One region of the Kitasatospora sp. NBC_01246 genome, then DNA from elsewhere that is predicted to be linked to it. Evidence: riboswitches for the same ligand, from Rfam matches in the RefSeq annotation. Region 1 holds a riboswitch; each other region holds the start of a gene.

Evidence for each region. Region 1 has a riboswitch for cyclic di-AMP ahead of OG618_RS29405 (glycoside hydrolase family 16 protein). Riboswitches for the same ligand answer to the same signal wherever they lie in the genome.
Region 2: linked by a shared signal. The riboswitch ahead of OG618_RS31090 (M23 family metallopeptidase) and the one ahead of OG618_RS29405 (glycoside hydrolase family 16 protein) in region 1 are both predicted to bind cyclic di-AMP.
Region 3: linked by a shared signal. The riboswitch ahead of OG618_RS30360 (transglycosylase family protein) and the one ahead of OG618_RS29405 (glycoside hydrolase family 16 protein) in region 1 are both predicted to bind cyclic di-AMP.
Region 4: linked by a shared signal. The riboswitch ahead of OG618_RS11775 (C40 family peptidase) and the one ahead of OG618_RS29405 (glycoside hydrolase family 16 protein) in region 1 are both predicted to bind cyclic di-AMP.

What each region holds. Positions count from the first base shown of each region.
Region 1 covers NZ_CP108484.1:6,927,584-6,933,404, reverse strand. The annotation lists gene OG618_RS29410 (hypothetical protein) at 1-528, shown strand, start outside; gene OG618_RS29405 (glycoside hydrolase family 16 protein) at 688-1,962, opposite strand; cyclic di-AMP (ydaO/yuaA leader) riboswitch at 1,967-2,131, opposite strand; gene OG618_RS29400 (MoaF-related domain-containing protein) at 2,585-2,914, shown strand; gene OG618_RS29395 (alpha/beta hydrolase) at 2,979-4,121, opposite strand; gene OG618_RS29390 (TetR family transcriptional regulator) at 4,399-5,019, opposite strand; gene OG618_RS29385 (SDR family NAD(P)-dependent oxidoreductase) at 5,321-5,821, shown strand, end outside.
Region 2 covers NZ_CP108484.1:7,326,118-7,331,938, reverse strand. The annotation lists gene OG618_RS31110 (IclR family transcriptional regulator) at 1-286, shown strand, start outside; gene OG618_RS31105 (RidA family protein) at 354-770, shown strand; gene OG618_RS31100 (MFS transporter) at 830-2,044, opposite strand; gene OG618_RS31095 (DUF2470 domain-containing protein) at 2,273-2,992, shown strand; gene OG618_RS31090 (M23 family metallopeptidase) at 3,368-4,402, opposite strand; cyclic di-AMP (ydaO/yuaA leader) riboswitch at 4,407-4,567, opposite strand; gene OG618_RS31085 (MFS transporter) at 4,878-5,821, shown strand, end outside.
Region 3 covers NZ_CP108484.1:7,152,316-7,158,136, forward strand. The annotation lists gene OG618_RS30345 (glycoside hydrolase family 13 protein) at 1-175, shown strand, start outside; gene OG618_RS30350 (LacI family DNA-binding transcriptional regulator) at 201-1,220, shown strand; gene OG618_RS30355 (hypothetical protein) at 1,280-1,480, opposite strand; gene OG618_RS30360 (transglycosylase family protein) at 1,649-2,953, opposite strand; cyclic di-AMP (ydaO/yuaA leader) riboswitch at 2,940-3,064, opposite strand; gene OG618_RS30365 (hypothetical protein) at 3,491-5,629, shown strand; gene OG618_RS30370 (hypothetical protein) at 5,812-5,821, opposite strand, start outside.
Region 4 covers NZ_CP108484.1:2,693,728-2,699,548, reverse strand. The annotation lists gene OG618_RS11785 (NYN domain-containing protein) at 1-1,111, shown strand, start outside; gene OG618_RS11780 (C40 family peptidase) at 1,324-2,367, shown strand; cyclic di-AMP (ydaO/yuaA leader) riboswitch at 2,691-2,844, shown strand; gene OG618_RS11775 (C40 family peptidase) at 2,855-4,009, shown strand; gene OG618_RS11770 (C40 family peptidase) at 4,235-5,293, shown strand; gene OG618_RS11765 (hypothetical protein) at 5,326-5,821, shown strand, end outside.

The DNA of each region.
Region 1 (5,821 bases):
CTGACGGTGGGGTGCGCGGTGACCGCGCTGGCCGCCGGGTCGGCGGGGGCCGCCTGCCCGGGCGCCGATCCCGCGGTCGGGGATGCCCCGGCGGCGGAGGTCGCGCCACTCGCGGTGCCGGCCCCGTCGAACTCCGACCTGGAGGTGATCCGGCTCGACCCGGACGCCGTCGCGCCGGAGGGCATGGTCACGTTGCACGCCTTCATCGCCAACCGCGGGCCGGACAGGACGGCCTCGCCGTTCACCGTGGTCGTCACCCTGCCGGAGGGTGTCACGCCAAGGGAGCCGTTCTACCCGGAGAACTGCACCGCGTTCCAGAACGGCCACCGGGTGCGCTGCCAGTTCCCCCCGGGCCTGCCGAGCCTCGAGAGCGCCACGGCACTGATCCCGCTGAAGGTCGGCGCCGACGTCCCCTACGGCGAGCTGCACGGCGGCTACGTCGCCATCAGCAGTGCGGACGACCCGAACTCGGAGAACAACAAGCTGCCGTTCACGATGAACATCGTCGAGCCCCCCGACAGCTTCTGACCGGACCGGCCAGGGCCGTACCGAGCCGGGCCCCGACGACTCAGCGCGGTACGGCTGTCCTGAGCCGTACCGCGCCGGGTGCGTTCCGGTCCGGGTGCGTTCCGGTCCGGGTGCGTTCCGGTCCGGGTGCGTTCCGGTCCGGACCGGGCGCCGATCGGCCTAGCGGTAGACCCGGACGTAGTCCGCGGCGAAGGTGATCGGGGCCGTGCCCTGCGGCGCGGCGTGGTACTGCCCTGCACTCAGGGACAGGTTGAGGATCAGGTACGCGGACCAGTTGGCGCCGACGCCCTTGCCGTCCGAGAACACCTTCGTACCGTTGACGTACCAGTCGACCGAGGTGGCGCCGTAGTGGGTGCCGATGGTGACCCAGCCGTCCTTCGCGATCGCCTTGGCGTCGGTGTAGTACAGGTGGCCCGGGTTGACGTGGTTGGTCAGCTCCAGCAGGTTCGGGTTGTCGGGGTGGTACTCGAAGGAGTCGATCTCCCCGTTGCCGTTCTTCCAGGTCCACAGGGCCGGCCAGGCCCCCGTGCCGGCCGGGAGCTTGACCCGGGTCTCGGCGTAGTCGCCGGTCTTCACCTGGAAGCCCTCGCTGGAGTACTCGGTGGTGAGCAGCCCGGTGTCCCAGGACTTCTTGCCGTTCTCCAGCGTGTTGGCGCCCGGCTTGGCGGTGAACGTGGCGACGCCGCCGGCCACCGAGACGTTGTTCTTGTTCAGCCAGTCCAGCTTGTTGTCGTCCGGGTTGTGGTTGCCGTAGTGGTAGGCGCTGCTCTTGTCACCCGTCCAGCGCGAGCCGTAGGCGATCGGGCCGTTGAACTCGTCCGACCAGGTCAGCGACTTCCCGGCGACCGGGGCGCCGGTCGCCGGCGCGGTGGGGGCCGGGGCGGTGGGCGACGGCGTGGCGGTCGCGGTGGGCGACGGCGTCGGGGTGGGCTTGGGGGTGGCGGTCGGGCTCGGGGCGGGGGCGACGGTCGCGTCGGAGACCGCGAGCTGGCGCGAGGGCAGGTTGTGCCAGGTACCGCCGAGGTCCTGCCAGAAGCCGAACTGGGTGTACGTCCCGGCGGGCAGGGTGCGGGCACCGGTGGTGATCGACAGGCCGCCGGGGCAGATCTGCGCGTTGGAGACGTTGCCGGGGAAGTCGAGGTTGCGCCCGGCCGCGTCGCGGACGCCGACGCCGACGGTCTTGGCCGTGAAGCAGGACGAGGAGTGGACGGTCAGCGCGGCCGTGGTGGCCTTGCCCGCGACCATGGTGGCCGGGGCGAGCCTGTCCTGGGTGACGGTCGGCGCGGTGGCCGCCTGGGCGCCGGTGAGCGCCGGGACGCCGAGCAGGCCGGCGCCGCTGATGGCGAGCGCTCCGGTGGCGGCGAAGGCGGCCTTGCGGCCTCGGTGGGAGGGGCGGGCGTGGCGCGGGGTCGCGCGCCGGGCAGGCTTCTGCATGGCGGTGTCCTCTGTAGACGCCTGCGAGGTGAGCTGTCGGGTTCGGGCTGAGGTTGCCCGGCCGCCTGTGGGAGCGGCTTCACCCCTAGCCTCGGTCCGCACGCGCGAGCGCGTGCGCCGGGCACTGACCTGGGTCCCCCGCTCCCGTCCGCTGCGGTGCTCGACTGCCGACCGGCGGGTGGACAGGACTCGGCGTCCCGACGGCGGGGTCCGCGAAGACGGACTCGTGCAGGCTAGGCAGGCCGCTCGAATGTCGACAAGCCGACAGGGGGTGTTGTCGCGCAGCTCACAGTGCGAGCCGTCCGGAGTGGATCAAGTCACCGGGGAAGTTGATCAGTTGGAGACGGGGCGGGGCGTGGGGCGGGCGCGGGGCGGCCGACGGGGTCGGCGGCGGGTCGGCGAGCGGGTGGCGGAGGTCCGGCCGGGGTGGGCGCGGACCGGGGCGGGTGCGGACCGGGGCGGGTGCGGACCGGGGCGGGTGCGGACCGGGGCGGGTGCGGCGTACCGGCCCGGTGTCCGCTCCGTGGCCTGGTGCCCGCATGTCCGCCGCGAAGGTCGGCCGGTCGGATAGGTTGGGAGTCCAGCCGTACCGCACAGACGAGAGACGAGGACCCGCTCCGCCATGACCGCGCCCCTGCCCGCCTTCGCCGGCCGCACCTACCTCTTCCAGGTCGACAACGGCGCGGCCTTCCGCAACGCCTACTCGCCCGACGGCAAGCGGCTGCGCTGGGAGGGCCTCGGCGAGTCGGCGGGCCAGTGGGAGGACGTCGCGCTGCACATCGCCGAGATCGGGCCGGAGCTGTACTTCGTCAGCTGGACCGAGCAGAGCGGCATCACCGTCAGCCACGTGATGGACCTCGGCAGGCTGACGGTGCGCGCGTTCTGGACGTACGAGGGCGAGGGCGGCCGGGTCGGCGAGCTGCACACCGGGACGCTGGAGCCGGTGGCCTGAGCCGTGGCCTGAGCGCTGCTGTACCGGCCGTGCCGTGGCGCCCCGCGCCCGTCCGGGTCAGGGGTCAGACCGCGCGGTCCGGCACACTGAGGCGCTGGGAGAGCCACTCCAGCGAGGACGGCAGCAACCTGCTCCAGGTCTCGAAGTTGTGGCCGCCGGTCCTCATCATGCTGTAGGAGACCTTCATGGGCGCGTGCGCGGCGGCCACGAAGGCCTCGGTGTCCCGGCGGTAGTCGCCGTCGCCCTCCCTGGTCCCGGCCAGCAGGACGGACACCTCGGGCTGCGGCAGGTTCTTCAGCCGCCACATCAGGTCGGCCTCGTTGCGACGCTGCTGGCTGCCCTTGAAGAGGTCCCCGGTCGTCGGGTCGTCGGCGGCCTGGTAGTAGCCGGAGAGCGAGACGGCGGTCGGGAAGACCTCCGGGTGCCGCATGGCGAGCTTGAGGGCGCAGTAGCCGCCGGTCGAGTTGCCCATGAATCCCCAGGCCCGCGGGTCCGAGGAGACCCGGTAGGTCGCCTGGATCGCGGCCGGGACGTCCTTGGTGAAGTACGTCTCCGACTGCGCGCCGCCCGGGATGTCCTCGCACTCGGTGTCCTGCGGGAGTGCGGGCGAGGGGCGCATCAGCACCATCACGGTCGGCTGCATCCGACCCTCCTGGAGCAGCTTGAGCGCCGCGCCCGGGTAGTTCAGCCGGGTCACCAGGTTCTTCGCGATGCCGGGGAAGCCGGTGCTCACGATCACCGCCGGGAACTGCTTCTGCGCGTACTCCGGCTGGAAGTACTGCGGCGGCAGGTAGACGTACCCCTCGGTGGAGAGCCGTGTGGCGGCACCGTCGATCCGGACCTCGCGGATCTCACCGGACTGCTTCGGGTCGCGACCCAGCGCCCCGCCGCCCTTGACGGACGCGTGCCCGATGGTCTCCACCTGCAGGCGGCCGGACGCGTCCGCCTTGTTCTGGATGACGACCGGGCCGTTGCCGCCGGTGCCGAGCAGGTCGTCCCAGCTGCTGTAGAAGGCGAAGTAGTTGTTGGCCACCAGGCCCAGTGCGGCGAGCACGGTGAGCTGGGTGGCGAGCAGTGCGCCGATCCGGCCGAGCACCGCCTGCCAGGTCGTCTTCGACAGTCTCGGCCACAGCCAGACCGTGCCGGCCATCATCACGACGGCGATCAATACGGTCAGCGCCAGCACCTTGTGGCTCGTCAGACCCATGTCCTACTTGCTCCCACGCCTCGAACTCCCCCGCCCCCGTCGTCAGGACAACTGTCAGGACAACCGGAACGGCCGCCCCGGTTCCCCCGTCCACCACGGAAGCCACCACCGAGGCGCGATCAACAACCCTAGCGGCCCGCCGGGCCCCCGTGGACCCGCCGACCAGCGGGTACGGCGGGCCGGGGCGGTGCCGGGACCGCGGGAGAGCGGGCTGGCACGAGCGGAGTGACGGGCAGTGTGACGGGCAGTGTGACGGGCGGGCCGGGCTGAGGTCGCGTCAGCTGACGCTGCTCCAGAGGCGCAGACCGGCGGTCAGTTCGCGCATGCACCGGGCGCCCAGCTCCTGGGGCGAGCCGGGCCCGGCGGCGGGGGCGTCGGAGAAGGCCCACTCCTCCAGGGCCACCCGGATGGCGGTGGTCGCGGCGGCGGCCGCGAGCCGGATCTCCAGCTCGTCGGTACCCCGGGGGCAGCGGGCGGTGAGCACCGCGCGCAGCCGCTCCTCCGAATCGGCGTGCACGCGCTGCCAGACCGAGTCGAGACGGGGGTCGCGAAGCAGGTCGCGGGTCCAGTGCATGGCCTCCACGCCCGGGGTGTCGGTGGGCGTCAGCGACTCGACCGCCGAACGCTCCAGCGCCTCGCGGACCGGCAGATCCGCCGAGCTCTCCGCGAAGAGCAGCACCCACCGCCGGCCGCCGGCCGCCAGCAGCGGGGCGACGGCGTCCTCCTTCACGGAGAAGTAGCGGTAGAAGGTGCGCACCGAGATGCCGGAGGCGAGCGCGATCTCCTCGGCGGTGGTCGCCTCGGCCCCGCGCTCGGCGAAGAGCGCGGCGGCGGTACGGGCGATCTCCAGCCGGGTGGTGTCACGGCGGCGCTGGTTCAGGGTGGGGCGTCCGATCACAGCACTCAGCGTACGCGGACCGACGCACGCGGTGGCGCGACGTGCCGGGATGGCGTGTTGTGCCGGGATGGCGTGTTGTGCCGGGATGGCGTGTTGTGCCGGAGTGGCGTGACACGCCCGGGTGGCGCGGCGTGCCTCGGCGGCGTTCCGCGCCGGGCGGTCGTCAGCGGTATGACCGTCCAACCGAATCCGCGTGGCACATCATGCCACTTTGGCCCGGCGCGACTTATTGGCACGATGTGCCACTTCGGCGTACCGTGTCGTTCGAGGTCGCGAGACCACGAACGAACGGAGAACCACCATGGAGCGCTTCAGCGGGCGGAACGTCCTGATCACCGGCGGCGGCTCGGGCATCGGCCAGGCCACCGTGCACCGGATCCTCGCCGAGGGCGGGCGGGTCGTGGCGGTCGACGTCGACGAGGACGGCCTGAAGGCCACCCTGGACCGGGCGACCGGTGACGGGACCGCCGACCGGCTGACGACCTCGGTCGTGGACATCTCGGACGAGGCCGCCGTCCGCGCGGGCGTGGCCGAGGCGGTGGCCGGACTCGGCGGGCTCGATGTCCTGGTCAACGCGGCCGGGATCCTGCGCTCCTCGCACACCCACGAGACCAGCCTGGAGTTCTGGAACACGCTGATCGCGGTCAACCTGACCGGCACCTTCCTGATGACCCGCGAGGCGCTGCCGGCCCTGCTCGCCGACGGGCGGGGCGTGGTGGTGAACTTCAGCTCCACCTCCGCGACCTTCGCGCACCCCTACATGGCCGCCTACGCCGCGACCAAGGGCGGCATCCAGTCGTTC
Region 2 (5,821 bases), 400 kb from region 1:
CACCGCCCGCACCCTGACCACTCCCGAGGCGCTGCTCGCCGAGCTGGAGAAGGTCGCGGCCCAGGGCTGGGCGCAGGACCACGCCGAGCACGAGGCCTTCATCAACTGCGTGGCGGCGCCGATCCGGGACGCCAGCGGGCGCGTCGTCGCCGCCGCCTCGATCTCCGTCCCCGACGTCGTCCTCCCCTACGAACAGGTGCTGGAGCTGCTGCCCCAGCTGCTCGCCACCGCCCGCGCCGTCTCCGCCGACTGCGGGCAGAACCCCCAGGCTCCCCAGACCGGCTGACCCGCCGAACCGGCCGGCCCCGCCGGCCCCGGACCAGCCGACCCGCCACCACCAACCGAGGAAGCCCATGAGCGACCAGAGCGACAAGACCGAGATCCGCACCGACGGCGCCCCCGCCCCGGCCTGGATGTTCTCCCAGGGCGTCCGCAAGGGCCCCATCCTCCAGGTCTCCGGCCAGGGCCCGCAGGACCCGGCCACCGGCGAGTACCTGCACCACGGCGACGTGAAGGCGCAGACCCGCCGCACGCTGGAGAACGTCAAGGCGATCGTGGAGGCCGGCGGCGCCACCATCGAGGACGTGGTGATGTTCCGCGTCTACCTGACCAAGCGGGCCGACTTCCCGCTGATGAACGAGGTCTACGCCGCGTTCATCGAGGAGAACATCGCGCCGGGCGGCGTGAAGCCCTGCCGCACCACGATCTTCGTCGAGCTGCCGCAGGAGCCGATGCTGGTCGAGATCGACGCACAGGCCGTGATCGGCTGACCCGCCTCGACACGACGCGCGGGGCCCGGACGAGCGTCCGGGCCCCGCGCGTTCCGCGCTCACCGCCCGGCGGCTACCGCCTCCTCGGCGGCCGCTCCACCGCGCGCCACGACCCTGCCACCGGCGCCGGCCCCCCGCCGCTCCAGCGCGCCGGAGAGCAGCGCGACCCCCAGGGCGGCGGCGGCCATCAGCCCGCCCACCCAGTTCGGCGCGTCGTAGCCGAGCCCGGACGAGATGACCAGCCCGCCGAGCCAGGCGGCGAGCGCGTTGCCCAGGTTGAAGGCCGCGATGTTGGCGGCCGAGGCCAGCGTGGGCGCGCCGGCGGCCTGGTCCATCACCCGCTTCTGCAGCGGTGCGACGGTCGCGAAGCCGAACACGCCGATCAGCGGAATGGCGACGATCGCACCGGCCCTGCTGTGCGAGGCGAGGGTGAAGGCGAAGAGCAGCACCGCCAGCACCGCCAGGATCACGTACAGGCTCCGCATCAGCGCGCGGTCGGCGAACCAGCCGCCGAGCAGGTTGCCGACGAACAGGCCGACGCCGAACAGGAAGAGCAGCCAGGTCACGCTGGAGGGTGCGAAGCCCGCCATCTCGGTCATCATCGGCGTGATGTAGGTGAACATCGCGAAGATGCCGCCCCAGCCGAGCACCGTCATGCTCAGCGCGAGCCAGATCTGCGGCTTGCGGAAGACGGCCAGCTCCGGGCCGAGCCGGGTGTCCTCGGCGCGCGGCTGGACGGGCACCAGGGCCGCGATGCCGGCGAAGCCGATCGCGCCGAGCGCCGCGACCACGAAGAAGGTGGAGCGCCAGCCGAAGTGCTGGCCGAGCAGGGTGCCCATCGGCACGCCGAGCACGTTGGCGGCGGTGAGCCCGGTGAACATCAGGGCGATGGCGCCGGCCCGCTTGTGCGGGGCGACGAGGTCGGCGGCGACCACCGAGCCGATGCCGAAGAAGGCGCCGTGCGCGAAGGCCGCGAGCACCCGGCCGACCAGCAGCGGACCGAAGGCGGGCGCGACGGCGGAGACCAGGTTGCCGGCGATGAACAGGCCCATCAGCATCAGCAGCATCCCCTTGCGGGGGATCCGGGTGCCGAGGACGGTGAGCAGCGGGCCGCCGATCACGACACCGAGTGCGTAGCCGGAGATGAGCAGGCCGGCGGTGGGGATGGACACCGAGAAGTCGCCGGCGACCTCGGGCAGCAGGCCCATGATCACGAACTCGGTGGTGCCGATGCCGAAGGCGCTGATCGCCAGCGCCAGGAGCGCGAGGGGCATGAGGGGACCGCTTTCCAGAGCGTACAGAAGCGTACAGAAGATTGCGTGTGCAACTACCAGCGTCGACAATACGACCGAACGCCAGATACTTGCAAGCGCTCGCTATCTCCATCTGCAATCCCTTGGACCCACGCACCCCTCCATCGCGACCCGCGCACCACCCGCGCACGCCTTGCCCTCCCTCGGCGAAGTGATTAGGTTAGCCTAACCTAACCAACGGAGGTCGTCATGAGCCCCAGCCCCGTCGACGTCGAGGCGCCCGAACCCACCGCCGCCGAACGGGTCTGCAGCCTGCTCAGCGCCACCTCCTCCGTGGTGATCCGGGCCTGCGGCGAGTACCACGACCTGGACACCCCGGTCTCGGTGCACGGCTCCCGGCTGCGCCTGGGCGCACCGCTCGACTCGCCGCTCACCCTCGCCGTGACCCGCGAGCAGGACGGCCTGGCCGTCGTCCTGGACCTCACCGACATCGCCCCGGTCGCCGTCCGCGACCGCGTCCGCGGCCGTCTCACCCTGGCCGGCCGGCTGCACCTCGCCCACCTCGCCGACGACGGCCTCAGCGTCCACCTGCGGCTGGACGTCGCACACGCCGTCCTCTCCACCCCGTACGGCACCACCGCCCTCACCGGCGCCGACCTCGCCCTGGCCGCGCCCGACCCGCTGGCGCGCTTCGAGGCGGCGATGCTCACCCACCTCGCCGACGACCACCCGGACGCCCTCGCCCTGCTCACCCGGCTGCTGGACCGCGAGTTGCTCGTCGGACACCCCGACGTCCGCCCGCTGGCCCTCGACCGGCACGGCCTCGTGCTCCGTCTGGACCACCCCTACGGCCACCGCGACGTCCGCCTGGTCTTCCCCGAGCCGGCCCGCGACGCGGACGAGTTCGGCCACCGCGTGCACCAGCTGCTGACCGCCGCCAACAGCGACCTGCCCGCCCACCGGTCCTGACCCCCGCCGGGGCGGCCCATTCCTTTCACCGCGACCGCCGACCGAGAATTGACGGCCCGTCCGACCGCCGACGGGCCGTCGGAATATCCCGGGAGGCCCCCCAGGAAGGCCTTCCGGAAAGGCCTTCTGCACGACGGAACCGACCACTCGGAAACGCCGGACGGAAACCCTGCTCGCGGGGGGGCACCTGCCTGTCAGAAGGGCACGAAAAAGGCCGGTCCGGCTCGCGAAGGAAATTCGCGAGCCGGACCGGCCAGGGCGTGTCCCGCGCCCATGATCCGCTGACGGTGCGGCGATCACCCGGTCGAGCGGTCACCCGACATGACCATCCCGGGCGGCCGTACGCCCCGCACCCAGCGGAAGTCCGACCTCAGGTCAGAGGGAGACGCCGTGCGCCCGCAGGTAGGCGATCGGGTCGATGTCCGAGCCGTACTCCGAGCCGGTGCGGATCTCGAAGTGCAGGTGCGGGCCGGTCACGTTGCCGGTGGCACCCGAGAGGCCGATCTGCTGGCCGGCGGTGACGGTCTGACCGATCTTCACACCGATCGAGGACAGGTGCGCGTACTCGGCGTAGTGGCCGTCGGCGAGCTTGATCTCGACCTCGTTGCCGTAGGCGCCGCCGTTGCCGGCCTTCACCACGGTGCCGGCGCCGACGGCGCGCAGCGGGGTGCCGGTGGAGGCGACGAAGTCGGCACCGGTGTGGTGACCGGAGGCCCACATCGAGCCGGCCACGCCGTAGGCGGTGCCGAGCTTCGGGTTGGCGAGGGGGGCGACGAAGCCCGAGGTGCTGGCCGCGGCGGCCGGCGCCGCGGGAGCGGCCGGAGCGGCCGGCTTCGCGGCGGGGGCGGCCGGCTTGGCGGCCGGGGCCTCGGCGGGCTTGGCGGCCTGGACCGGCTTCGGGGCGGCGTGCTGGGCGGCCGGCTTCTGCGCGTCCTGCGAGACCTGCGGCTTGGCGGCCGGGGCGGCGGGCTTGGCGGCCTCGGCGGCGGCCGGAGCGGCGGCGGCCTTGGCATCCAGCGCGAGCTGCTGACCCGGGAAGATGAGGTTCGGGTTGGCACCGACGACCGAGCGGTTGTGGTCGTAGAGGGCCTTCCAGCCACCCTCGACCTGCTTGGCGTCGGCGATCTTCGACAGGGTGTCCCCGCCGACGACCTTGTAGCTCTCCTCGGCCGGCGCGGCGGCCGGCTTGGCGGCCTCGGCGGCCGGCTTGGCGGCAGCGGCCGGCGCGGCGTCGACGCTGGTGGCGCCGGTCCAGGTGGAGGTCTGCGCGGGCTTGGCGGCCGGGGCGGTGTGGGCCTGGGCGCTGATGGTGGTCACCAGCGGGAGGGCGAAAGCGGCGCCGGTCACGGCGGTGGCGATGCCGATGCGGGCGGCGCGGGGCAGGGTGATACGACGAGCCTGTGCGGGCATGGCGAACTGTCCTCTCCGACGCCTGCGAGGTGAGCTGTCGGGTTCGGGCTGGAGTTGCCCGGCCGCATAGCGCGGCTTCACCCCAAGCCGGACCGTGAATTCCGGTCCGGCGACTTACCTTTGGGTCCCCCGCTCCTGCCGTACAGAGTTCGGTTCGTACCACCGGGCAGCGGCAGGACTAGGCGTTCCACCCGGTGGCCACCCGGTCCAATGCCGGGCGGTCGCTGAACTAAAACTCATCCGCCCGGGCGAAGCAATGTCGATCTCTTGAATCGACAACCACTCCCGGGAAGGCCGTGACACTCCGAATGATCGGCTGCACAGTATGTGCACAATCGATTCACCGCGTGCCACTGATCCACGACGCTCCGCCGATTTCGGTGTCCGTACGCATGCGATCACCTACGGAAAGCCATCCGCCGACACACCCCCGGTGACCCTTGTCACGTCGCGTCCCGGAGCGCAGGATCAGGCGGTGGCCACCTCCGAGGCCGGCACCCTGCGCCTGGGCACCGCGCAGGGCCGCTGGGTACTACTGGCGACGGTGCTCGGCTCCAGCATGGCGATGCTCGACGGCACCGTCGTCAACGTCGCACTGCCCCGGATCGGCACCGATCTCGGCGCTCCGCTCGCCGCCCTGCAATGGACGCTCAACGCCTATCTGCTCACCCTGGCCGGCCTGATCCTGCTCGGCGGCGCGCTCGGTGACCGCTACGGCCGGCGCCGCGTCTTCCTGATCGGCGTGCTCTGGTTCGCCGCCGCCTCGGCAGCCTGCGCCGCGGCCCCCACCATCGAGGTACTGGTCGCCGCCCGCGCGGTGCAGGGCGTCGGCGGGGCGCTGCTCACCCCCGGCTCGCTGGCGATGCTCCAGGCGGTGTTCCACCCTGACGACCGCTCGGCGGCGGTCGGCCTCTGGTCCGGCCTCGGCGGGGTGTCCGCCGCGATCGGCCCGTTCCTCGGCGGCTGGCTGGTGGACGGCCCCGGCTGGCGGTGGATCTTCCTGTTGAACGTCCCGCTCGCCGCCCTGGTGGTCGCGGTGGCCTCCCGGCACGTCCCGGAGAGCCGGGACGAGAGCGCGACCGGCCGGTTCGACGTCCTCGGCGCGGCGCTGGCCGCGCTCGCGCTGGGCTCGGTCACCTACGCGCTGACCGCGGCGGGCGACGGGCTCTCGGCCGTGGTGTGGGTGTCCGGCGCGGCCGGCCTGCTGCTGGGCACGGCCTTCGTGGTGGTCGAACGCCGCGTCCCGGAGCCGATGCTGCCGCTCGGCCTCTTCTCCTCCCGCCTGTTCACCGCGGTGAACCTGGTCACCCTCTGCGTCTACGCGGCGTTCAGCGGCGTCTTCTTCCTCCTGGTCGTCCAGCTGCAGATCGTCTCCGGCTTCTCCCCACTGGTCTCCGGGCTCGCCCTGCTGCCGATCAC
Region 3 (5,821 bases), 220 kb from region 1:
CCTGGTCTTCCGCCGCGGCTCCTTCGTCTGCACGGTGAACACCACCGCCGAGCCGGTGCGGATACCCGCGCCGGGCCGGCTGCTGCTGTCCTCCGCGGACGCCGCGCCGGAGGCCGCCGACGCCGGCGGCGAAGCGGTCCTCGGACCGGACAGCACCGACTGGTGGGCGGTCTGACGTGGTTGCAATAGGCTCTGGGACCGTGACTACGGCGCGACTATCAGACATCGCGGCGCAGGCGGGGGTCAGCGAAGCCACCGTCTCCCGCGTACTCAACGGCAAGGCGAACGTTTCCGCCGCCACCCGGCAGACCGTGCTGGCGGCGCTGGACGTGCTCGGCTACGAGCGGCCGACCAGGCTGCGCCAGCGCAGTGCGGGACTGATCGGGCTGATCACCCCGGAACTGAGCAACCCGATCTTCCCCGCGCTGGCCCAGGTGATCGAGCAGGTGCTGAGCCGGCACGGGTACACCCCGGTGCTCTGCACCCAGACGCCCGGCGGCTCCACCGAGGACGAACTGGTGGAGATGCTGGTCGACCGGGGCGTGGCGGGCATCGTGTTCGTCTCCGGCCTGCACGCGGACACCACCGCTGACCACGACCGGTACGCCCGGCTGACCGGCCGGCAGGTGCCGTTCGTCCTGATCAACGGCTTCAGCGAGAAGATCGACGCGCCGTTCATCTCGCCGGACGACCGGGCCGCGATGTGGATGGCCGTCCAGCACCTGGCCGAGCTCGGCCACGAGCGGATCGGCCTCGCGGTCGGGCAGAAGCGGTACGTCCCCGTGCTGCGGAAGATCGAGGGCTTCACGGCGGCCCTGCGGGAAGTCCTCGGCCGGACCGAGGAACAGGCCCGGGAGCTCGTCCACCACACGCTGTTCAGCGTGGAGGGCGGGCACGCGGCAGCCGGCGCACTGCTCGACAAGGGCTGTACGGCGATCGTCTGCGGCAGCGACATGATGGCGCTCGGGGCGATCCGCGCGGTGCGCCAGCGGGGGCTGTCCGTGCCGCAGGACGTCTCGGTGGTCGGGTTCGACGACTCGCCGCTGATAGCTTTCACCGAGCCGCCGCTGACCACCATCCGCCAGCCGGTCGAGGCGATGGCCACCGCCGCCGTCGACGCCCTGCTGGAGGAGGTCGGCGCGAACGCCGCCCAGCGCGGTGAGTTCATGTTCCAGCCGGAGCTGGTGATGCGCGGTTCCACGGGCGCCTGCGCCCGCTGAGACGACGACCGGGGCCCCGGAGGACGATCCAGTCCTCCGGGGCCCCGGCCTGTCCGCCCTCAGCCCTCCTGCGCGGTCGGGCGCTGCTGCCCGGTCCGCTGCCCGTCGGCGGCCTCGCCGGTCCGGCTCTCGGTGCGCCGCCCCCGGGCGAGGTAGTCGCGCAGGATCAGCTCCACGGCGTCCTGCGGGTTCCTGGTGCCGGAGAGCATCATCGCGTCGATCGCGAGATTGGCGTCGAGCGTGACGGTGACCTGGGCCATGTGACTCCTCCTCGGGTGCAGAGCAGCAGCATGCCCGCCGGGCCCGGGTTTGGCCATGCCCGGGCCCGGGCCCGCGCCGTCCCGCGCGCGGGCGCGCCGGAGCCCCCGGGGAGGAGCGACCAGACTCTCCCCGGGGGCTGCGGCGGGTGGCGCGGACCGCGCGCGGGATCAGACCCGGCCGGCGAAGTCCGGGGCCCAGTTGGCGATGGTCTGGGTCCGCACGCCCACGCTCGGGTTGGCGGCCTCGACGTACTTGCCGTCGCCGATGTAGAGCGCGACGTGGTAGACGCCCGAGTCCTGGCCGTTGTTGGACCAGAACAGCAGGTCGCCGGCCTTGAGGGCGTCCAGCGAGACGTGGGTGCTGGCGGCGGCCTGGTCGGCGGCGACCCGCGGGACGGAGACGCCCGCGGCGCGCAGCGCGGCCTGGGTCAGGCCGGAGCAGTCCCAACCGCCGTTGCCGGTACCGCCGTAGACGTAGGCCTGGCCGACCTTCGACTGGGCGAAGGAGACCGCGGCGGCCATGCTGCCGGTGGCGGCCTGGGCCGGCGCCTCGGCCGACGCCTGGGCGGCGGGCTTGGCGGCCGGAGCCTGGGTCTGCGCGGCCGGCTTGGTGGCGGTCGCGGTGGAGCCGTCGGCCTTGCCGGTGGCGCCCGAGGAGCGGTTGAACCAGTCGAAGCCCTGGTCGGACTCGTCCGAGGCCCGGGTCTTCGCGCGGTCGCCCAGGCTCAGGTGCTGGCCCGGGTAGATGACGTGCGGGCCGTCGCCGAGGGTGCCGCGGTTGAGCTCGTAGAGCCGCTCCCAGCCGCCCTGGACGTTGTTCTTGTCGGCGATCGAGGAGAGCCAGTCGCCCGCGACCACGGTGTAGTCGGAGGAGGCCTGCGCGTCCTGACGGTACTGCTGCCAGTTCCGGCCCTGCGACTGCTGGGCGGAGTCGGCGGCGGCCGGGGTCTCGGCGGCCTTCGGGGCGGCCTTGGGCGCGGCCGGCTTGGCGGCGGGGGCGGGGGTCTGCGCCGGGGCCGGGGTGGCCTTCGGGGCGGCCGGCTTGGCGGCGGTCGCGGTGTCGACGGCGGCCGGGGTGCCGCCCTTGGTCAGACCGGCCTGGACGGAGCAGACGGGCCAGGCGCCGGGGCCCTGGACGGCGAGCACCTTCTCGGCGACCGCGATCTGCTGGTCCTTGGTGGCGAGGTCGGCACGCGCGGCGTAGCTGGTGCCGCCGAACGCCGCCCAGGTGGAGTTGGTGAACTGGAGGCCGCCGTAGAAACCGTTGCCGGTGTTGATGCTCCAGTTGCCGGTGCTCTCGCACTGGGCGACCTTGTCCCAGGTGGCGACCGAGGCGGCCGAGGCGGAGCCGGCGGTGAGGCAGGGGATGGTGAGGCCGATGCCGACGACGCCGAGGGTGGCGATCGCTCGACGGGTGCGGCCGGACAGGCGGGTGCCGTTGGTGGGCAGCATGGTGACGCGGTCCTCTCCCACGCCTGCGAGGTGAGCTGTCGGATTCGGGCTGGAGTTGCCCGGCCGCGCTGTGGACGCGGCTTCACCCCTAGCCCCGAACCGGTACGAACCGGTCCCGGGCGACTTACCTGTGGTTCCCCCGCTCCTGCCGTGGTGCGTTCTGCGCTGCCAGCGCACCCGACGGCAGGACTCGGCGTTGCGGGTGGGCTGGGTCCGTGTGGCCACGAACGGGGAGCACGTTAAGCAGACTTAAGTTCAAACCGCAAACATGTGTGACGGTCGTCACAGTTTATGAAGAGCGTGCTAAATGGCTGTCCACCATGATCAGAAATGACCGATTTACCGCAACGCCCGTCGGAGTCACGGCAACTGCCTATGCTTCAGGGCATCAGGACCGACGCGGCCGTCTGGGGGGAGGGCTTCGCAGCGATGGCCATGGACGAGGGTCCGGAGGCCGGTGCGCCGGCCGAGCGGCCGCGTGGAACGCACCGCTGGGCAAAACACCGCAGAGCGGACATCCCGCCCGCCGAGCCCCGAACTCCCCTGCCCCGCCGGACGATGCTGCGCTGGCTCGCCGTCGGCACGGTCTTCGCGGCGGTCGGCGGCGAGGAGGCACTGCGGCGCTCCCTGGACGGCCGCTCCGCGCCCGTCGCCGCCGCGGAGGGCCCCGCCATGGGGCCGGGAGCGGCCGACCCGGCCGCGGAGCACCGGCACGGCGCCGCGTCGCCGTCCGGGACGCCCGGGGGCGCCCCCGACGGCGCCCCCGCCGAGGGGACGGCCGCGCCCGGGCAGCCCACCGCCGGAGCCGCCCCCGCACCCACCCCCGACCAGGGCGGCCGCCCCTGGTCGGACCCGGCCGGCTGGGGCGGCCGGGTACCCGGACCGCAGAGCGCCGTCCGGATCACCGACCGGGTGCTGCTCGACACCGACGCCGCGATCGGCTCGCTGCTGGTCGAGCCGGGCGGTGCGCTCACCTTCGCCGCCGACCGCAGCCTCACCCTCGCCGCCGCGGGCAACGTCGAGATCCGCGGCACCCTCGCGCTCGCCCCCGAGGGCGCCGCCGTGCACACCGTGCGCTTCCCCGCCGTCGACGAGCGGCGCTTCCGGGGGGACGGCATGAAGGTGGTCGACACCGACGTCGGCCTCTGGGTCACCGGCGCCGGGTACCTGCGGCTGGACGGCGCGGCCAAGACCGCCTGGGGGCGCGCCGACCGGGCACTCGCGGTGGGCGACACCACCGTCAGCCTGGCCGCGCCGCCCACCGGTTGGCTGCCCGGCGACGAACTGGCCGTCACCCCGACCGGCCCGCCGGGCGAGGACGGCTTCTCCACCCGCTACGACCTCGCCGTCGTCCGGTCCGTCAGCGGATCCACCGTCACCCTGGAGGCGCCGCTGACGTACGCGCACCCCCGGGTGGCCGCCGGAGGGGGCGTCACGCTCGGGGCCGAGGTGCTCAACCTGACCCGAAGCGTGCGGATCGAGGGCACCGCCGAGGGCCGCGCCCACGTCCACCTCACCACCTCCCGCCGGGCCGACCTGCGGCACGCGGCGCTGCGCTGGGTCGGCCCGCGCACCGACACCGCGGAGTCCTGGAAGGGCCCGGACGGCAGCGCCCCGGTGACCGCCCCGGTGCTCGGCCGGTACGGGCTGCACTTCCACATGCTGGGCGACACCACCCGGGGCACCGTGGTCGAGGGCCTGGTGGTCCGCGACGCGGGGAGCCACGCCTTCGTCCCGCACGCCAGCCACGGCATCACCTTCCGCAGCTGCATCAGCCACGACACCTGGGAGGACGCCTACTGGTGGGACGGCCCGCCGGACACCCGCACCCCGCAGCAGCCCTCCGACGACATCGTCTACGAGTCCTGCGTCGCCTCCCGCACGCGGCTGGAGCCCAACCCGCGGGCCTACCGGCTGACCGGCTTCAACCTCGGCGCCGGCACCGGCGGCAAGGCGCTGGACTGCGTGGCCGTCGGCGTCCAGGGGGCCGACGGCGCCTCCGGCTTCGAGTGGCCGGAGAACAGCGAGGGGGTCTGGACCTTCCAGCGCTGCCTGGCCCACAACAACCTGCGGGACGGCATCTTCGTCTGGCTGAACGCCCAGCAGCACCACGTGGTCACCGAGTTCGCGGCCTACCACAACGGCGGGTGGGGCATCGAGCACGGCGCCTACCTCAACGACTTCGACTACACCGCGAGCGTGCTGTACGGCAACGGCGGCGGGGGAGTGGCGCTGCACTCGCTCGGCCGGGACAAGGGGACCCTCTTCGACGGCCTGCTGATCGACGCCGCCGGGCAGAGCGACTACGGCGTCTCCACCGCGCGCCACGAACTCGCCGGGGAGGCGGTCACCTTCAGCCGCAGCCGGTTCGCCGGCCACCGCCGGGCCGGGATCGCCTTCCGGGCCACCCCGGACGGCAAGCCGGACGACATCCTCGTCCTGGACTGCGAGTTCGACGGCAACGAGCTCTGGATGGACCCGGAGTCCGCGCCGCCGAAGAACGTCCTGCTGCGCCGGGCGGGGCAGACCGAGGTGCTCCAGGTGCGCAAGGCGGACGGTGGCGGCGGGCGGTCGCCGTGGAACGCCACCGGCGTGCCGGTGGCCGCCTTCGCCGCGCAGTCCCGGCCGGTGCAGCTGCCGGCGCTGCGGCTCAAGGACGCGGCGGCGGCCACCGGCCGGGTGGGCGGGCGGACCTGAGGCGGGCCTGAGGCCGGCCGGGGCCCGCCGGGGCCCGCACCGTACGGGCCCGCGCCGCGGACCGGTACGGCGCGGGCCCGTACGGAGAGGGCCGGTGCGGCGGGGACACGTACGGCGGGGGTACGGCGAGGGCCCGGAGCGGGTGCGCGCGCTCCGGGCCCTTCGGCGTTCGTGGTCCGCTACTACTCGGCG
Region 4 (5,821 bases), 4.2 Mb from region 1:
ACGGATAGCGGAGCGGCTGCGGCTCGGGCAGCCGGACCTGGTCCGGGCGCTGGAGTCGGGCACAGTGCCGGGCGCCGCCGATCCGATGGACGTGGCGGCCGCCGCCTACCTGGTCCGGTCGGCGGGCTGGAGCCGCCTGGTCGTCGAGGCCGGCGAGGAGGCCGAGCGGGCCGGCGCCGAGGGCGCGGCGGCCGAGGCGGCCCGGCTGGCCGAGAAGCTGCAGGCGGAGCTGGCCGAGGTGCGCGCCGCCGCCCGGGCGGACCTGGACCGGCAGCGGGCCGAGTCGGAGGACGTCCGCAAGGAGGTGGAGTCGCTGCGCAAGAAGGTGCGTTCGCTGGAGAGCGACACCCGGCGGGCCCAGGCCGAGACGCGCCGGGTCACCGGGGAGCTGGAGGCCCTGAAGGCGCAGACGGGCGTCGAGCGCGGCGCCGCCGAGAGCGAGGCGCGGCGGCTGCGGCACCGGATCTCCGAGCTGGAGAACGCCGCCGAGCAGGGCCGCCGTTCGGCCCGCGAGGGGCGCAGCGTCGAGGACATGCGGCTGCGGCTGCTGCTGGACACCGTGCTGCAGTCGGCGCAGGGGCTCCAGCGGGAGCTGGCCCTGCCGGTCTCCCAGATCCGCCCGGCCGACCTGGTCGAGGCGGTGGTGCCGGGTTCGGCCTCGCCGCACGACGTGGCGCGGCGCGGGCTGGCCGAGGACGACCCGGCGCTGCTGGACCAGCTGCTGGCGATCCCGCAGGTCCACCTGGTGGTGGACGGCTACAACGTGACCAAGACCGGCTACCCGGCGCTCCCGCTGGAGCAGCAGCGGATCCGGCTGCTGGGCGGGCTGGCGATGCTGGCCCAGCGCACGCAGGCGGAGGTGACCTGCGTGTTCGACGGCCAGGACCTCGACGTGCCGGTGATCCTGGCGCCGCCGCGCGGGGTCCGGGTGCGGTTCAGCCGGACCGGGGAGACCGCCGACGAACTGATCCGCCGCCTGGTGCGGGCCGAGCCGCAGGGCCGGCCGGTGGTGGTGGTCTCCACCGACCGGGAGGTCGCGGAGGGCGTGCGGAAGGCGGGCGCGCGCCCTGTAGCCTCGGTGCTGCTGCTGAACCGACTGGCCCGGCCCTGACCTCGGCCGGGGGCCGGCCGGCAGGAGATGACGCCTGGTCAGCGCCCGGTTTGCGGGGATGTGTGGATCCCGTGAAGTCATGGCGGGGGGCGGGAGTTCACGCCATCGGGGGAGTGGCGCAAAGCGTGGATCTTCACTAGGGTCTGGCGTCAAACCTATTTTCCGGATTCTCACTCGTTCGGGTGAGTCCGTTGGAAGAAGGAGCCGGTCACTTGGCCACCCACCGCCGTCCCAAGCAGTCGAGCCGTGCACGGGTCACCGTGCTGACCGCTGCCGCTGCGACCGCGGTCGCCCTCTCGGCCCAGGTCAGCGCCCACGCCGCGCCCAGCCCGTCCCCCAAGAAGGAGGACGTGAAGGCGCAGGTCGACCAGCTGCAGGAGGAGGCCGAGCAGGCCACCGAGAAGTTCAACGGTGCCAAGGAGCGGGCGGACCAGCTGCGCAAGCAGGCGGACCAGCTCCAGGACCAGGTGGCTCGCGGCCAGGACCAGATGACCCAGCTTCAGGGCGGGCTGGCCGAGGTGGCGGCCGAGCAGTACCGGACCGGCGGCATCGACCCGTCCGTCCAGCTGATGCTCGCCTCCGACCCGTCCGGCTACCTGGACAAGGCCGCCAGCGTCCAGCAGGCCAGCTCCAGCCAGACCGAGGCGCTCAAGGGCCTGCAGGACCAGCAGCGCCGGCTGGACCAGCAGAAGGCCGAGGCGGCCGCCGTCCTCGCCTCGCTGGACAGCACGACCAAGGACCTGAACCAGTCCAAGGCCGAGGTCAACAAGAAGCTCAAGGAAGCCCAGGACCTGCTGAACTCGCTCAGCGCCGCCGACCGGGCCGCGCTGAAGGCCGCCCAGCAGCAGGCCGACCGGGCCTCGCGCGGCAGCGAGCGCACCGACCTGAGCAGCCTCCCGCAGGGCAGCGGCTTCGCCGGGCAGGCCGTCGCCAACGCGATGAGCAAGCAGGGTTCGCCGTACGTCTGGAGCGCGGTCGGCCCGAACTCCTTCGACTGCTCCGGTCTGATGGTCTGGTCGTACGCGAAGGCCGGCGTCTCGCTGCCGCGCACCTCGCAGGCGCAGGCCAACTACGGCTCGAAGGTGGCCTCGCTGGCCGACGCCCAGCCGGGCGACCTCATCATCTACCGCCCGGACCGCAGCCACGTCGGGATGTACATCGGCAACGGGATGGTGGTCCACGCGCCGCACACCGGTGACGTGGTGAAGGTGATGAAGGCCGACGCGATGCCGATCAACGCGATCCGCCGGGTCTGACGGACCGACATGCCCACGGGCCGGGATCCGGCCCTGTGATCCGCGCCACCCCCGGAACCGGGGGTGGCGTCGGTGTCTGCGGCCGCATCATGACAAACGATCAGCTCCATGTGGGCGCGTGATCACACCCGGTCATATTCACAAATGAACTTGGATATTCTTCCGGCATTTTTCTGACAAGGATTTGAACGGATCACGGTTCTGTTACTAGGGTCATGCCTCGAACCACCGCACAGTCGATCACCCAGCAGGGGTGGCGGCGGAGGTTTACCGCCGAGTTCGTGAAGCAGCGGGGCAGAGCATCTGCCCGTCGGGGAGTCCAGTAGTCGGGGGCGCTGTGGAACGGAGCCGGGGAACCATGTTCCTCCGGGGTGAATCGGCGCCAGGTCGACCGTCGTGCGGTCGGTGAGGCGTCGTAGGGCACGCTTCCGGCCCGAACCCGTCAGCTCACCCGGTAGGCGGACGTAGGAAGAAGGAGTCCGCCTTCGTGGCGTCCCATCGTCGTCCCAAGCCCGCCGGCCGCGCCCGGGTCTCGATTCTGACCGGTGTCGCCGCCGCGGCGGTCGCGCTCTCCGCGCAGTCCGGCGCCCACGCCGACCCGACGCCGACCAAGGATCAGGTCAAGGAGCAGATCGACCAGCTCAACGAGCAGGCCGAGCAGGCCACCGAGAAGCTCAACGGCGCCCAGGCCAAGCAGCAGGAGCTGCAGAAGCAGGTCGGTGAGCTGCAGGACAAGGTGGCCCGTCAGCAGGCCGCGGTGACCGAGGCCCAGGGCGGTCTCGCCGAGATCGCCGGCGAGCAGTACCGCAACGGCGGCATATCGCCGACCGTGCAGCTGATGCTCTCGTCCAGCCCGGACAGCTTCCTCAGCCAGGCCGGCGCCATCAACCAGGCCGGCAGCACGCAGTCCGGTGCGCTGAAGGACCTCCAGGAGCAGCAGCGCAGGCTCGACCAGGACCGCAACGAGGCCCAGGGCAAGCTCGGCGAGCTCGAAGCCACCACCCAGCAGCTGAAGGCCTCCAAGGAGGAGGTCCAGGGCAAGCTGGCCAAGGCCCAGGACCTGTACAACTCGCTGTCCGAGCAGGAGCGCCAGGCGATGCGCGCGGCCGAGGAGAAGGCCGCCGCCGAGGCGAAGGCCAAGGCGGACGCCGCCAAGGCCGAGGCCAAGGCCAAGGCGGACGCCGACCGCGCCTCCCGCGACAACACCCGCGACCAGCTGCCCGCCCCGTCGTCGCCGGCCGCCAAGCCCGCCGCCGCGGCCGCCGCGCCGTCCGCGCCCGCCGCCAACGGCTCGCGCGCCGCCGCCGCGATCGCCGCCGCGGAGAGCAAGCTGGGTGCCCCGTACGTCTACGGCGCGGCCGGTCCGAGCTCCTTCGACTGCTCCGGCCTGACCAGCTGGGCCTACGCCCAGGCGGACGTGTCGCTGCCGCGCACCTCGCAGTCCCAGGCCACCGCCGGCACCAACGTGGGCACCAACATCGCCAACGCCCAGCCCGGCGACCTGATCATCTACCGTGCGGACCGCAGCCACGTCGCGCTCTACGTCGGCGGCGGCCAGGTCATCCACGCGCCGAAGCCCGGCGCGAACGTCCGGTACGAGACCGCCAGCATGCTGCCGATCTCGGCCATCGTGCGCGTCTGATCCGACGTCTGCTCCCACAGGCCCGGTCTCCCCTCGCGGGAGGCCGGGCCTGCGGCTTTCGTGCCGGACCGTGCTGATGTCCGATTGCGGGTCAAATATTCGGGTTGGGAGGGGTTTGGACTCGCTCGCCCGGACTCGCTAACGTCTGCCACCGGACTCCCGCTCGACGGCCGCCCGCACCGGTGCGGCGGCGGGGCCGGGTCGCAGGATCGGAGTTACCGTCGTATGGCCGTGCACCGCCGTTCCCCCCTGCCGGGCGCGTTCGCCCGTGCGCTGGTGCTGACCGCCGCGGCCACCACCGCGCTGGGGGTGGCCACGGGGGGTGCCGCCCAGGCCGCCCCGGGCACGCCGGACGGGCCGTCGAACCGCAAGGACGTCAAGGCGCAGGTGGAACAGCTGTACGACGAGGCCGAGCAGGCCTCGGAGAAGTACAACGCCGCACTGGACGTCCAGCAGCGCCTCCAGCACGAGACCGGCACGCTCCAGCAGCAGGTCGCCGTCGCCCAGGGCGAGCTCAACGAGCTCCGCGGCGACCTCGCCACCGTGGCCGGCGCCGAGTACCGGGGCGGCGGGATGGCGCAGACCGTCCAGCTGATGCTCTCCACCGACCCGGAGGGCTACCTCTCCAAGGCCCGCAGCCTGGACCAGGCCGCCGAGCGGCAGAACGAGACGCTGCACGAGGTGGTGGCCCGTCAGCGCCGGCTCGACCAGCGCCGGTCGGAGGCCTCGATGAAGCTCTCCGAGCTGGAGGAGACCCGCCGGGCCCTGGCCGAGAGCAAGCAGCAGATCCAGCAGCGGCTGGCCAAGGCGCAGCGGCTGCTCAACAGCCTGGGGGCGGGCGAGCGGGCCCGGATGGTGGCCCAGGACGCCCGCGAGGCCGAGCAGCGGGCCACCCGTGGCACCGACCGCCTCGACCTGGGCACGGCCCCGCCCGCCTCCGAACGCGGCGCGGCCGCGCTGGCCGCCGCCGTGCGGATGATCGGTTCGCCCTATGTGTACGGATCCGCCGGGCCCCGCGCGTTCGACTGTTCCGGTCTGATGTACTGGAGCTGGCGGCAGGCCGGAGTGACCCTGCCGCGCACCTCGCAGGCCCAGGCGTACGCCGGCCAGCGGGTCAGCATCTCCGACGCGCGACCGGGAGACCTGGTGATCTTCTACCGGGACAGGCACCACGTCGGCATGTACGCCGGCGGCGGGGTGATCGTGCACGCCCCCTACCCGGGCGCCAAGGTCCGCTACGAGAGCGTCAACGCGATGCCCGTCGCGGAGGTGATCCGGCTCTGAGCCGGCCCGTCCCGACCCCTCCCGCCGACGCCGTGACACGCTGCCGCGCACTGTCCCGGCGCGGGGCCCTGCTGCTCGCGGCGGGCGGACTGGCCCAGCTGTCGCTGCCCCGCGCGGCTCCGGCGGCCTCCGTGGCCGCGGTGGCGGACCAGCGGGCCGAGGTGGCCGCGCTGCTGGCCGAGCGGGCCCGGACGCTGACCGCCGGACCGTCCGCGCCCCCGGTGGAGGCGGCCTACCGCAACCTCGTGCTCGGTCCGGCCGGTCGGCCGGACCAGCTCACCGCCACCGCCGAACTGACCGTCCGGGTGACCGGCTACGACGCCTACCCGGTGGTCCACCAGCGCCGGCTGGAGCTGTGGCGGACCGGCGGGGGCTGGCGGGTCGAACGCGAGGACGGCCCGGACGGGCCGGCGCCGCTCTGGGACTTCGGGACCGTCCGGGCGGCGGTCGGCGCGCACTGCCTGGTGCTCGGCCTGGCCGACGGCCCGGACCCGGCGCAGCTCACGGCCGTGGCCGACCGGGCCGTCC